DNA from 2 places in the Mycobacterium sp. AMU20-3851 genome. Region 1 is predicted to be linked to the other one. Evidence: predicted binding sites of a transcription regulator. Region 1 holds the regulator's gene; the other holds the start of a gene.
What was found. Region 1 encodes LexA, which represses DNA repair genes until DNA is damaged. Its sites were predicted from a motif close to CGAACANNTGTTCG; they were not measured.
Positions count from the first base shown of each region.

Region 2: a site for LexA is predicted at 5,131-5,144, ahead of V4U86_RS00735 (HNH endonuclease signature motif containing protein). Genes of this name have one in related genera too.

Region 1 is NZ_CP146371.1:3,384,011-3,391,400, forward strand. Features, by position in the region: gene V4U86_RS16195 (alpha/beta fold hydrolase) at 1-185, shown strand, start outside; gene V4U86_RS16200 (PhzF family phenazine biosynthesis protein) at 211-909, shown strand; gene nrdR (transcriptional regulator NrdR) at 906-1,367, opposite strand; gene V4U86_RS16210 (LysM peptidoglycan-binding domain-containing protein) at 1,430-1,915, opposite strand; gene V4U86_RS16215 (TetR/AcrR family transcriptional regulator) at 2,074-2,640, opposite strand; gene V4U86_RS16220 (oxygenase MpaB family protein) at 2,785-3,738, shown strand; gene lexA (transcriptional repressor LexA) at 3,771-4,460, shown strand; gene V4U86_RS16230 (LGFP repeat-containing protein) at 4,480-6,576, opposite strand; gene V4U86_RS16235 (acyl-CoA dehydrogenase family protein) at 6,693-7,390, opposite strand, start outside.
Region 2 is NZ_CP146371.1:143,054-150,443, forward strand. Features, by position in the region: gene V4U86_RS00705 (cytochrome P450) at 1-90, shown strand, start outside; gene msrA (peptide-methionine (S)-S-oxide reductase MsrA) at 87-596, opposite strand; gene V4U86_RS00715 (hypothetical protein) at 665-1,102, shown strand; gene V4U86_RS00720 (nuclear transport factor 2 family protein) at 1,123-1,620, shown strand; gene V4U86_RS00725 (NAD-dependent epimerase/dehydratase family protein) at 1,617-2,651, shown strand; gene V4U86_RS00730 (class I SAM-dependent methyltransferase) at 2,683-3,501, shown strand; gene V4U86_RS00735 (HNH endonuclease signature motif containing protein) at 3,489-5,126, opposite strand; gene V4U86_RS00740 (DUF4262 domain-containing protein) at 5,231-5,713, opposite strand; gene V4U86_RS00745 (NAD(P)/FAD-dependent oxidoreductase) at 5,789-7,159, shown strand; gene V4U86_RS00750 (SRPBCC family protein) at 7,161-7,390, opposite strand, start outside.

The sequences.
Region 1 (7,390 bases):
ATCCGGATCGGTTCGTCGCGGTGGTACAACATTTCATCGACACCACGATGCCGGCCGAGTACGACCACGAACTGCTGCGCGACCTGCTGCGTACCGGTATCACCGAACGGGCCATCACCGGCTCGCTGAACACCCGGGTCGCGGTACTCGACGCGATGGAAGCCGACGAACGCAGCGCCACCTGAGACGTCACGGACATACCATCGAGGTATGGCCGTCGATGTGACCGTTCTGCGGGTGTTCACCAATTCTCACGGTGAGTTCGGTAATCCACTCGGCGTGATCGACGCCGCGACGGTCGACCCCTCCGACCGGCAGCGCATCGCGGCCGAATTGGGTTACAGCGAAACCGTATTCGTCGATATCCCGGAGCCGGGCGCAGCGAGTGCCCATCTCCGGATCTACACCCCGGCCACCGAGATCCCGTTCGCCGGGCACCCGACGGTCGGCACCGCATGGTGGCTCAAACAGCGGGGTACGCCGGTGCGGACACTGCAGGTCCCGGCCGGACTCGTGCAGGTGAACTATCTGTCCGAGGCCGATGGCGAGTTGACCACGATCAGGGCACGCTCCGACTGGGCCCCCGAGCTGATGATCTACGACCTGAACTCGCCCGACGACGTCCTCGCCGCGGATCCGTCCGATTACGCCGACGACGCCCAGCATTACGTGTGGGCCTGGATGGACCGCGACCGCGGGGCGTTGCGGTCGCGGTCGTTCGCGCCGCAGCTAGGGATCATCGAGGACGAGGCCACCGGCTCGGCGGCGGTGCGGATGACCGATTATCTGAGCCGCGACCTGCACATCACGCAGGGCAAGGGTTCCGAGATCCGCACCTGGTGGGATCCGACGGGGTGGGTGAAGGTCGGAGGCCGTGTCGTGGAGGACACCGGCGTACGGCTGGGTTAACCGGATGAGGAGACGCGATGGGCGCGCAGCGCCTCGATCTCGCGCTCGAAATCATCAGCCGAGGTGAATGACCGGTACACCGAGGCGAACCTCAGGTATGCGACCTCGTCGAGATCGCGCAGGGGGCCGAGAATGGCCAGACCTACTTCATTACTGGGGATCTCCGGCGATCCGGCCGCACGCACCGCATCCTCGACCTGCTGGGCCAGGAGGTTCAGTGCGTCGTCATCGACCTGGCGGCCCTGGCATGCGCGCCGCACACCCCGGATGACTTTCTCTCTGCTGAACGGTTCGGTGACGCCGCTGCGTTTGACGACGGCGAGCACCGCAGTTTCCACCGTGGTGAACCTGCGCCCACATTCCGGGCACGACCGGCGGCGCCGGATCGCCTGACCCTCGTCTGCCTCACGGGAATCGACGACACGCGAGTCGGGATGGCGACAGAACGGACAGTGCATCACCGCTCCTTCGCCCCACCGCAGGTCAACCAACTCGAGTGTCTTCGAGCGTACCTGGGTGATCAACCGATCGGGGCAATGAGGGTCTGGCCGGCCTGCACGGTGCTGGTTTCGAGCTTGTTGAGTTCGCGGATACGCTCCACCACCGGCCCGGCCGGCACATCCGGTGCCACCCGCGCGGCGATGTGCTGCAGCGTCTCACCGGCTTCCACGTACACCACGGACAACCGGGTGGGCATCTGCACGGGTTCCTCGGTGGGACCGCCGAGCTGGGCGACCAGCCCGAGCCACAGGGTGAACCCGCCGGCCAGCAGCGCCAGCAGCACGGTGGCGACCGGGGTGATGGGCCGACGGCGGTGCGAGGCGCGCGACATCAGCACGCCGGTGCTGCGGTAGCCCAGCGGCGCCCCACCGGGGCGCCGGGACTGCACGCGCCGACGGCGAACCACCACGTCGCGGGGCAGCGGCCACACCTCGGGCACCGTCTCCGTCTGCCGGGGACGCGCATCGAACTGCCGGGCGCTGGTACGAGCTTCGAGAATGGTCATCGGACTGCTGCCTCTCGGTAGGGTCGGGCTGGGTCTCGCTTGGCGGCTTTCGCCTCTGTGTTCGAACGATAGTCGATCATGTGTTCGATGGATAGAACACGTGATCGAACTGTTGCCAAACGATAGACCGGACCACCGACAAGTAGTCCGTGCGCGAATCAGCCGGGGCGGCCCGCCAGCAGCCCACTGGATGCGAACTTCAGGCCGCTGCGCAGTTCTTCCAGGCTGATCGGGTCGTCGCTCTCGATATACCGCAGGGTCGTGGCAACGGCCATGTTGAAGAACAGCCAGGCCAGGGCGCGCGGACTCAGCTCGTTGCGGTACTGGTCGCGGTAGTGGCCCATGTGCAGGGTCGTCATCGCCAGCAGCGTCGCATTCAGCCCGGAGACGTTGTCGAAGGTGCGCACATGGTCGGGCCGCTGCGCCAGGTAGCGGATGAGTTTCCGGTTGGCGAGGGTGAACTCGATGAGGATGTCGATGGACGCCTGCATGGCCTCCTCGGGCTCGTGCATGGTCACCGACCGCAGCATGTCCTCGATGGCGGGCGCCTGCTCGGCCGCGAGCCGCTCGATGGCCGCGTCGATGATCTCCTCCTTGTTGGAGAAGTACTGGTAGATGGACCCCTTGCTGATGCCGGCCTGCTCGGCGATCGCATTCGTGGTCAGTCGATCCGGCTCGGTCCGGCGCAGCAGAAGCGCGGCCGTGGACACAATTTTTGCGACCATTTCCCTAGACCGCTCTTGCTGCGGCCGCTTTCTGGGCCCTGAACTGTGTTTATCTGTGGCCATGGAGGCCCCCTTACGCGACTTGAATGCGACCTTTCGGTCATATTAGCGTCGGGTCCTCAGCACGAGGAGGTGCGCGCAGCCATGACTGCCACAACGGATCTGCCCATCCAGGGGAACCACGACGGCGACGAGCGCGAGCTCGTCCCGATGGACTCGCTGACCGCCGAGCACACCGGGCGGTGGACGTTTCTCATCGTCGACGGCGCGGCCTTCATGATGCAGGCCATGCATCCGGTCATCGCGGAGGTGACCGGCCGCTACTCGGCGGCCTTCCACGGCGACGCCGGCGGCCGGGCGATCCGCTCGATCGACTCCGTGCTGCGCTGGACCTACGGCGGCACCGAGGCGCTCGCCGAGGGGGACCGCGTCCGGGCCCTGCACAAACCGCTCACCATGACCAGCGCCGCCACAGGCAAGCAGATCAGCGCGCTCAACACCGAGGCCTACCAGTGGGTGATCGCGACCGGCTACATCGTCACCGCACAGGGCGGGAAGTTGCTGATCGGCCGGGACTTCACCGATGCCGAGAAGGACGAACTACTCCGGGACAACCGGCGGTTGGCCCGTCTGCTCCACGTCCCGATGCGGGGATACCCGCGGACCCGGGTGGAAATGGACGCCTACTTCGAGGCCATGATCGACAAGCTGGAGGCCACCCCACAGGCCCTGCAACTGATCGAGGAGATGGTGACCGGGCAGGTCGACCTGCCGGCCTCGGTACCGGCGCCGCTGCGCCCCGCGGTACGGACGGCGTTGCGGCCCGCTCTGCGGTTCAACTACCTGTCCATCGTCGGACTGCTCGATCCGCGACTGCGCGCCAAGCTGGGGGTCGGCTGGAGCCGGCAGGAGGAGCTGCAACTCCAGCTCATCTACGCCGCGATCCGGACGGCGTACCGGGTGCTGCCGGACCGGCTCACCTACTTCCCGCTGGCCTATCACGCGCGCAAGCACCACGAGTGCCTGCAGAAGATGACGCAGCGGCAGCAGAAGTCGTTTGCCTACCACCTGCCCGACACGCCTCGAACACATGTTTGATTATCTGTCCGGCGGCGACTACATTCGGCGCCATGAGCGAGAGCACCGAACACCCTGAGGCACGCTCCAGTCTGACCGAGCGTCAGCGCACCATCCTGGAGGTCATCCGCACCTCCGTGACCGAGCGCGGCTACCCGCCGAGCATCCGCGAGATCGGCGATGCCGTCGGTCTCACCTCCACCTCGTCGGTGGCCCACCAACTGCGCACCCTGGAGCGCAAGGGCTACCTGCGCAGAGACCCGAACCGCCCACGCGCCGTGGATGTCCGCGGCGCGGACGACAACGTGGCCCCGAACAATGTGACCCCGATCGTGGCAACCGAGGTCGCGGGTTCCGACGCGCTGCCCGAGCCCACCTTCGTCCCGGTCCTGGGCCGGATCGCCGCCGGCGGGCCGATCCTGGCCGAACAGGCCGTCGAAGAGGTCTTCCCACTCCCCCGCGAGCTGGTCGGCGAGGGTTCCCTGTTCCTGCTGAAGGTCGTCGGCGAGTCGATGATCGATGCCGCGATCTGCGACGGCGACTGGGTTGTCATCCGGCAGCAGAACGTCGCGGAGAACGGCGACATGGTCGCCGCCATGATCGACGGCGAGGCCACCGTCAAGACCTTCAAGCGCACCAAGGGTCAGGTGTGGCTGATGCCGCACAATCCGGCGTTCGACCCGATCGACGGTAACGACGCCCAGGTGCTCGGCAAGGTCGTCACCGTCATCCGCAAGGTCTGACGGGTTCGCCCGGGGAGGCTCAGTCGGCCCGGACGAACCCGTTCGTCCGGGCGAACTCCTCACTGGCGAACCAGATCTCGGCCTCGGTGTCCCGGTAGCCGGGGCTACCCGGAGCCCAGTACAGACCCGATTTGGTGTCCGCCTTGATCGGATAGCCCTCCGGCGCGCGGTACCGGTCACCGGTGGCCAGTCGCATCGACGTCCAGCCCGGATCCTCCGGTTCGTCGTCCGAGATGGCGGCGTGCCGGCCACTGGGGAAATCCGGTTCGTAACCGGACCGGACCGCCGTGGTGGGCGGGTCGAAAGTGGGCTCTTCGGACAGCGATTCGATCCGGGTCGGCGCGGTGTCCACCGCGTCGGGATCGGAATCGAAAATCAGATCGTCGGCCGGCGCCTGCAGTTCCTCGAGCTCGTCGCCCTCGTCGGAGTCGAAGTCGCCGCCGTCGAAGTCGCCGCCGTTGTCCTCATCGGTCTCGTAGTCGTCGAACCCGTCGTCGGTGGTCGGTTCTTCCGCGCCGGCCGAGATACTGCTGAAGGCAGGCACCTCGCCGGCCGGCGGTGCCGAGGCCCACAGGCTCTGGGTGGAGTCGTAATCCCGTTCGCCGTACTCGGGCTGAGTGTGCTCGGGCTGCTTGTACTCGGGGTCGTAACCGTGGTCGTTGTAGCCCTGGTTGTCGTAGCCCTGGTCCTCGTAACCGTGGTCGTATCCGTCGTCGGCGTAGCCCGCTCCGAAATCGTCGTCGGCATGGGACCGCCGGTTACGCAGGACCGCGACCGCGACGAGGCCGATCACGCCGATCAGCGGGATCAGGCCGAGCAGCCACCACCAGCGCCACGTGTACCACTTGTCGCCGCTGTCGGTGTCCGCAGCGGCCTCCGAGCCGGGGGCCGGGGCGGCCGGAGCGTCGGCACCCGGCACCTCCAGACCGGCGAGTTGGGATTGCAGGCCGGCCGGTTCGGTGCTGAACTTGCCGGTCGACTTGTCCCACGAGACGGACCCGCCGTTGAACTGCTGACTGATGACGCTGCCGTTCTCGGTCTGATCCCCCTTGGGGGCGCCGAGCTCACCGGTCGCGCCGCCGAGCTTCTGCCACGCGGCGTTCATCGCGCCGCGCACGATCACCGCACCGAAGTCCGGCGTCCAGAAGATCACCGGGTTGTCCTCGGCGGCGAACGGGACCACGCGGCTCTGCGGCGCCAGGCCGCCGTCGGCCTCGCTGGCGGTCGGGAATCCGAGATCCCCGGTGGGCCCGCCGACGCTCTCGTACTTGGCCAGCACCTGACCGGTCACCACATTCGCGCCGGTTTCGGGGCTGTAGAAGATCTTGCCGCCCGCGAAGTTCTGGCCGACGCCGTCCGCGCCGATCGCGTACTGGGCGCCCTCTTCGGCGCCCAACGGCCCCAGTGCCCCACCGGCGGCGCGGCGCGCGGCGTTGATCGCCGAGGTGGCATCGGAGGGAACGTCGACCGCGCCGAGCTGATCGGCGAGCTCCGGCGGCACCGTGGTGAAGGCGCGGGTCTTGCGGTTCCAGGAGATCTCGCCGCCGGTGAACTTCTGGGCAAGCACGTCGCCGTTGGTCGACTCGTCCTCGCTGGGCACGCCGAGCACCCCGGCCGATCCGCCGAGCGCATCCCAGGCCGAGTTGATGGCCCCGCGCACCACCCGGGCGCCGGTGTCCGGCGTCCAGAAGATCACCGGGTTGTCCGGCGCGCTGAACGTGGAGTTGCGGCTGTTGGCCGCGCGGCCGGGACCCTCGTCGATGGTCGGGAAGCCCAGATCGCTGTCGGCGGGACCGCCGAGCGACTCGTACTTCTCCAGGATGGCGCCGGTGACGATGTGCGCCCCGGTCTCCGGGGTGAAGAAGATCTGGCCGCCTGCGAACTTCTGGCCGAAGCCCTCACCGGCGGGATAGACGCCACCATCGCGCGGCCCCAGGGGCCCACCTTCGCCGCCGCCGGTCTCCCACGCCGCGGTGATCGCGGCGTCGGCGTCGGCTTCCGGAGTCGCCGCAGCGGTTGGTGCGAGCAGCACCGTAGCCGCGATGAGCCCGGCGCTCACCAGCCCTGTTGCTGCCCGCCCGGCGATCCTGCCCAGCCGGGTTCGCTGCCTGGTCATTCGGTCCCTCCCGAAGTCGGACAAACCACACGAAAGTAGCGTGTTCGTCAACTCTGCTTCAGTTGACCTCTAACTCGTGGGATATCCGCCACCTGCGGTTAAGCGTGTCGGGGCTGTCATACCCCCAGGCCGCGGCCGATGATCTCTTTCATGATCTCGGTCGTGCCGCCGTAAATGGTCTGGATCCGTGAGTCGAGGAATGCCCGTGCAATCGGGTATTCCCGCATGTAACCGTAGCCGCCGTGCAGCTGCAGACAGCGGTCCACCAAGCGCACCTGCGCCTCGGTGCTGTACCACTTCGCCATGGCCGCCTGGTCGACGGACAGCTTGCGGTCCAGGTGCAATCGGATGAACTCGTCGACCATGATCCGCACGGCGGTGGCCTCGGTCGCGAGCTCGGCGAGCATGAACCGGTTGTTCTGGAAGCTGCCGATGGGCCTGCCGAACGCCTTGCGTTCCTTGGCGTACTGCAGCGTCTGCTCCAGGGTGGATTCCATCGCGGCCGCGGCCATCACCGCGATACTGATGCGTTCCTGGGGCAGGTTCTGCATCAGATACACGAAGCCCATCCCCTCCTCACCGAGCAGGTTCTCGACGGGCACCGCCACGTCGGTGAAGGACAGTTCCGCGGTGTCCTGTGCCTCCAGGCCGATCTTGTCCAGGTGCCGACCACGTTCGAAGCCGGACATGCCGCGCTCGACGACCAGCAGACTGAATCCCTGCGCGCCCTTGTCCGGGTCGGTGCACGCCACCACGATGACCAGGTCGGCGTGAATGCCGTTGGTGATGAAGGTCTTGGAGCCGTTCAGGATGT
Region 2 (7,390 bases), 2.8 Mb from region 1:
GCGCCCGGGGAGAAGGTGCACTCCCGTGGAGTGGCCTTCACCCCCAAGCGCGGGGGACGCGTGGTGCTGACCCGGCGGGCCGGGAGCTAAACCTCGGCGCGCTTGGGCAGCTTCCAGCCCGGGCGCGGGAAGTGGCAGGTGTACCCGGTCGGGTAGCGCACCAGGTAGTCCTGGTGCTCGGGCTCGGCCTCCCAGAACTCGGCTTCCGGCACCACCTCGGTGACCACCTTGCCCGGCCACAGCCCGGAGGCGTCGACGTCGGCGATGGTGTCCAGCGCGACGGCCTTCTGGTCCTCGTCGACGTAGAAGATCGCCGAGCGGTAGCTGGAGCCGATGTCGTTGCCCTGCCGGTTCTTGGTGCTCGGATCGTGGATCTGGAAGAAGAACTCCAGCAGCGACCGGTAGCTGGTCTGGGCGGGATCGAAGATGATCTCGATCGCTTCGGCATGGCCGGGGTGGTTACGGTACGTCGCGTGCGCGTTCTCCCCGCCGGTGTAGCCCACTCGCGTGGACACCACGCCGGGCTGCTTGCGGATCAGGTCCTGCATGCCCCAGAAGCAGCCGCCGGCCAGGATCGCCTTCTGGTTGTCGGTCATGCGCATCAACTCCTTCAGCTGTCGTCCAAGTCCGGTACCCATTGTGCTCCGCCGTTACGGTGGTACCCATGCGTAGAGCTGTAACCACAGCACACGCCGGCGTAATCCTGGTCGGCTGCCTGCTGGGAACCGGGTCGCCGGCGGCCTGGGCAGACCCGGTGGTCGAGCCGCCCGAGGTGCAGCCCGAGCCGTGGCGCACGGCGTTCATCGACAATCCGATGATCCTCAACCCGCACCCGACCGGTGTCGAATCCTGGAGCCGCACCGAGGGCGGGTTGGCGGTCAACTTCACCGCCGGACCCGCCGACTGCTTCGGCGTGCATGTGATCGCGACCGAGACCGCCGAGGAGGTCTTGCTGGATCTGCACGGCGGCGTTCCGCCGGATGCGATCGGGCGGATGTGCATCGCCCTGGCGGTTCCCGGAACCGTGCCCGTGGTGCTGCAGGAGCCGCTGGGGGACCGGCGGGTCGTGGACGTCGGTGTCACCCTCGACAAACCCAGCTAGAACGTGTTCTATTTTGTGGCGTGACGCTGTTCACCCGAGCTGAGCTGACAGACGCCTTCGCGACATTCGAGCAGACGGTCGACGAGGCCGCCCGCACCCGCAACTGGGATCCGTGGGTCGACCAGTACACCGTCGACGTCGACTATGTGGAGCACGCGGCAGGCACCATGCGTGGACGCGAACAGGTGCGGCCGTGGATCTGGAAGACCATGGAGAGCTTCCCCGGAAACCACATGACGTCGTTTCCGGCGCTGTGGACGGTCATCGACGAGTCGACCTCCCGGGTGATCTGTGAGCTGGACAATCCGATGCGCGATCCCGGTGACGGCACCATCATCAGCGCCACCAACATTTCGATCCTGACCTATGCGGGGGACGGACTGTGGAGCCGCCAGGAGGATGTCTACAACCCGCTGCGGTTCCTGTCCGCGGCGAAGAAGTGGTGCAAGAAGGCGCAGGAGCTGGGCACGTTGACCGATGAAGCCGCGTCGTGGATGCAGCAGATGGGCGTCCGGTGACGGCTCCTGCCGCCGGCCCGGTCCTGGTCATCGGGGCCAACGGCTACCTCGGCTCGCACGTGGTGCGCCAGCTTGCCGGTGACGGGCGCGAGGTTCGGGTGATGGTGCGCGAGGGCGCCAACACCGTCGGCATCGAGGATCTGGACGTGCAGCGCTACATCGGCGACATCTGGGACGCGGATGTGCTGACCGAGGCGATGACCGGCGTCGAGGACATCTATTACTGCGTGGTGGACACCCGGGGCTGGTTGCGCGATCCGTCCCCGCTGTTCCGCACCAATGTCGACGGCACCCGTCATGTGCTGGACATCGCGACCCGTCCCGAGATCGTCGCGGGACTGCGCAAGTTCGTGTTCACCAGCAGCTACGCGACGGTCGGTCGCCGGCGCGGCCAGGTTGCCACCGAGCAGGACATCGCTGACGAGCGAGGGTTGACGCCGTATGTGCGGTCCCGGGTGCAGGCCGAGAAACTGGTGTTGCAGTACGCCCGCGATCGCGGGCTGCCCGCAGTGGCGATGTGCGTATCGACCACGTACGGCGGCACCGACTGGGGGCGTACCCCGCACGGTGCCATCATCGCCGGCGCCGTATTCGGGAAGTTGCCGTTCGTGATGAGCGGGATCGAACTCGAGGCCGTCGGCGTGAACGACGCCGCCCGTGCGCTGATCCTGGCCGCGGAGAAGGGCCGCGTGGGCGAGCGCTACCTGATCTCGGAGAAGATGATCAGCAATGCCGAGGTGGCCCGGATCGCGGCGGAGGAGGCCGGTGTACCGCCGCCGGCGCGGTCGATCCCATTGCCGCTGACCTACCTACTGGCCACCGTCGGCACCATCAAGGGCCGGCTGCGCCGCACCGATGAACGCCTGTCACTGGCCTCGCTACGGCTGATGCGGGCCGAGGCGCCCGTCGATCACAGCAAGGCGGTCCGCGAACTCGGCTGGCAGCCAACGCCGGTGGAGGATTCCATTCGGGAGGCCGCCCGGTTCTGGATGGGCCTGCGTGACGCCAGGCGCGCGCAGAAAAGCGGCTGAACTCCACCGCGGAGACACCTAGCCTGAAGGAATGGCAGACAAGCTCAAGGTCGATCTGTCCGGGGCGCCGCAAACCATGCTGGCGACCTTCTACGCGAAGGCGCTCGATGCCGGCCTGCCTCGGCCGATCCTCGGCGATCAACTGGCCAGAGAGATCGCCGAGCGGATCGACTACGACTGGAGCAAGACGTCCATCACCGCCGCGAGATCGCCGGCGGTGACCACCCGCACGGCGCACTTCGACCGCTGGACCGCCCAGTTCCTCGCGGTACACCCAGAGGCCGTGGTGCTGCACCTCGGGTGCGGGCTCGACGGCCGCTTCTTCCGGCTGCGGCCGGGCCCGGGGGTGCTCTGGTATGACATCGACTATCCCGAGGTGGCTCAGTTGCGTGAGCGGCTCTATCCGTCGGCCGAGCGCTATCAGGTGCTCGCCGCGTCGGTGACCGATCCGGACTGGCTGCCCGACATTCCCGCCGAGCGGCCGACGCTGATGCTCGGTGAGGGACTGACGATGTACCTCACCGAACGGGACGGCGTGGCGCTGCTGCGTCGCGTGGTGGACCGATTCCCTTCCGGTGAACTGCAATTCGATGCATTCAACACGGCGGGCATCAAGTCGCAATGGACCAACACTGTGGTGCGCCGGTCCGGGGCGAGGCTGTCCTGGGCGATCGACGGTCCCGAGGACATCCTGTCGGCCGTGCCCGGCACCCGGCTGCTGGCATGGCTGTCGCCGTTCGACACCGAGGAGTTCGGGATGGTGGGCCCGGGGTATCGGCTGCTGGCGAAGGTGATGTCGCGGGTGCCCGCGCTGCGCTATATGGCGCAGTACCACCGTTATTCGTTCTGACACGGGTCGTCCTTGCCCGGTGGATCGAGGAGTTCTTCGGGGTGGAAGTGGTGGTTGAGGGTGTCTTGGCCGGTGTCCATGAGTGGGGGTGGGTACCAGTGGGTGCGTCCGGTGTCGGGGTCGATGCGGGTGGTCCAGCCCATTTCGGCGAGCCGGTTGTCGGGTCCGCAGCCCAGGGCGAGGGTGGGGGCGTCGGTGTGGCCGCCGTTGTTCCAGCTGGGCTGGGCGTGGTGGGCCTGGCAGTGGCAGGCGGCTTGGGTGCAGCCGGGGCGGGTGCAGCCGCGGTCGCGGTTGTAGAGCAGTAGGCGTTGGGCCTTGCTGGCCAGGCGTCGGGTGCGGCCGAGGTAGAGGGGTTCGGCGGTGTGTTTTCGGTAGACCACCAGGTAGTGGTAGGCCTGTTCGGCGAGGCGGATGAGGTCGGGCATGGGCATGAGGGTGCCGGTGCCGGTGACCGCGATCCCGGCCCCGGCCTCCAACTCCGCGAGCGTGGTGGAGACCACGACGGTGACCGGGATGCCGTTGTGTTGGCCGAGGTTTTTGGCCATCAGGGCATCGCGCAGGATTGCTTTGAGGGCGTCGTGGTGGCGCTGGGCGCGGGTGCGGGTATCGCCGGTGGCCAGATCGGCGAGGGCCCCGAAATCGGCGGGGCGGTTGGGGTCGGGATCTCCGGCTATGTCAGCGTCGGCGAAGGGATCTTCACCGGCCGGATCCGCGAGCCCCTTATCGGCGGCGTCGTCTTCACTGTCGGCGCCCGCGGTCCCGTGTTCGTCCTCGGTGACGCGATCCTCTCCTGCCGCACCGTCTTCGGCGGCAGCCGAGCCTTCCCCGCCGGCCGAATCGGCCTCCGGCACGACCTCGTCGTCGAGTGGGTTGGGGTCCGGGTTGAGCTTGGGTTCGGGATCGTCGGGGTTGTTGATCCCGGGTCGGCCCCAGACTTCTAGCGCGGTACCGAGATAGGCGGCGAGTTCGGCATCCACCCAGCCGGTGATGCGGACCAGCCCGTCGGCGTCCTGCGCGCCGAGGGTGATCCCGCGCCGGTGCCGGGCCATATCCGGGCCGTCGCCGTCCTGGTTGAGTTTGTAGAGCACCCGGGTGGCGGCTTCTTTCAACGTTTCCGGGCTGGTGGTCTTGGCCGCGGCGACCAGGCTGGCCTCCAACTGCGCCAGCTCGCTACCACTGAGCCGCCCCGACGCGGACTTCAAGGTCGCGCGCACGACCGCGATGTGCTCGGCGGCGATGCTGCCCTCGGCCAGCGCGGCCGCGCATGCCGGCAACACCGGTTCGAGTACGTCGCCGTTCATGGCGTGCCGCGGCCCGAGCACCTCAGCACCAGAGACCCGGCGGGCAGCCTCGGCGCGGCTGATCCGCATCCGGGTGGCCAGCACATCGATCCAGGATTTCCCGCCGATCTCATGCGGGGTGGCCCGGTCCATCAGCGCGGCCTGGATGCGGTGGTCGATCACCGCCTCGGCGCGGGCCCGCAGCTCACGCTCGGACTGGATGGCCAACAACTCCGCGGTATCGAACACCGTGAAATCGGCATCCAGCAGCGCCTTGACCGACGCGGTGCGAGCGGAGAGGGCGTGCTGCACCGTCTCCCGACTCGCCACCACATCCATCTTCATGGTGAGAACATACGTTCGACCACCGACAGAAAACGGCAGGATGTGACACCAGAGACTAAAGGGGCCAAAGAAATTTCTGAGACAGATCGCTCGCGCGAATGTGGCTATCTTGGAGGATCTTTCAGATCGACCGGGCCGCGAACCCCGAGCACCGGCTGCCGCGGACCTCCCTTGTTGAAGTCCGGGCACCAGGGTGAGTGGCCCTGCTCGTCCCGCCAGACGACCTGCAGGCCACGGATGGGGCCGCCGTGGAATGCCACGGCCCACCCCATGTGCACATCGGGCGCGGTCACCTCGACGAACTCGGCAGCTGGGTCACCCGGGAACGTCATGGTGTCACCGGGTGCCGGTTCGGTCTTGCGCACCATGTAATCGGCCACCACGTTCAGCAGTCGCATGGACTGCCGCGGCGGGAGTGCGGTGACCAGTAGCTCCGGCAGACCCGCCGCACTCAGCCCGATCGTGTACGCGAACGGAGGTTCCGTCTCGACGTACTGCACTGCCCAACCGTTCTTGATGACGGTGCCCTGCAGCACGTCGAGGTAGTCCTGCCGGGTTGCGCCCGGGTGATCGCATTGCCAGCACATGGTGTGCCCCTTTCGTCGCTACTTGGGCTCAACCATCCGCCGCCCCACCGACAACCGGCCTGACAGAATTGCCGGGTGTCCCCGATCAACGGTCAGGTCTCGCACTGGTTCGACAAGCTGCCGGCGCTGCGCCCGAAGCTGCCCGGCGACCGGGACGCCGACGTCTGCATCGTGGGCGCGGGCTACACCGGGTTGTGGACGGCCTACTACCTCAAGCGCGCCGACCCTTCGCTGCGGATCACCATCTTGGAGGCGCGCTTCGCGGGTTTCGGCGCCTCCGGCCGCAATGGCGGCTGGCTGTCGGGTCTGGTCCCCGGCGACCGGAACCGGATGGCGAAAGCCCATGGCCGAGACAAGGTTCTGGCTTGGCAGCGGGCGCTCAACGATTCCGTCGACGAGGTGATCGAGGTGGCCGACCGGGAGGGCATCGACGCCGGTGCGGTCAAAGGTGGAACCCTGGAGATCGCGCGCAACGCGGCCCAGGCCGCTCGACTGGCGGCCACCGTCGCCGAGGAGCGGCGCTGGGGCAATGACGTCATTGAGCTGACGAAAGATGAAGCAGCGCAACGGATCCAGTTCGCCGGATTGGTATCGGCCTACCATTCCCCGCACTGTGCCCGGATCCAGCCGGCCGCATTGGCCCGCGGTCTGGCCGACGCCGTCGAGCGCCTCGGCGTCACCATCCACGAGCAGTCGGCGGTCATCGACATCCAGCCGGGCGCGGCGACCACCCGGTCGGGGACACTGCGCGCGCCGATCGTGCTGCGCGCCACCGAGGGCTTCACCCCCGCACTGCCCCGCCTGCACCGGCGCTGGCTGCCGATGAACAGCTCGATGATCGCCACCGATCCGATACCCGCCGAGATCTGGGACCGAATCGGTTGGCAGGGACGCGAAACCGTCGGCGACACCGCCCACGGGTTCTTCTACGCGCAACGCACGGTCGACGACCGGATCGCCATCGGCGGGCGCAGCGTGCCCTACCGATTCGGATCACGCACCGACCGCGACGGTCAGGTGCCCACCCGCACCATCGAACTGCTCACCGACGTTCTGCACACAATCCTTCCGCAGGTCCGCGACATCCCCATCGCGCACGGATGGTGCGGGGTGCTGGCGGTCCCGCGGGACTGGGAGGCCGGGGTCGCATTGGACCGCCATACCGGTCTGGGCTGGGCGGGCGGCTATGTCGGGCACGGTGTCACCGCGGCCAATCTGGCCGGGCGCACGCTGGCCGATCTGGTGCTGGCCCGGGACACCCCGGTCACCGACCTGCCGTGGGTCGGGCATCAGTCGCGTGACTGGGAACCCGAACCCTTGCGCTGGCTCGGGGTACGCAGCCTCTACCTCGCCTACAAACTGGCCGACCGGCACGAGACGGGCGGTCGGCGCAGCACCTCCCCGATCGCCCGGGTCGCCGACATCGTCACCCGCAAGCCGCACTGAGTTACGGCTGATTGCGCTCTGCGCGCTCCTTGAGCCGCTCCAGCGTCAGCCGGATGTGCTCGGCGTTGGCGCTGTCACGGTCACTGACTCCGGTGGCCAGGCCCGCGAACTTCTTGAACCAACCGGGCCGGTGATCCCAGGTGGACTCGGTGACCGTGCAACCACCCTCGGTCGCGGCGATGTCGTAGCGCCAGTGCGCGATCGGCAGCACGGCTGCCTTCACGTCGAACG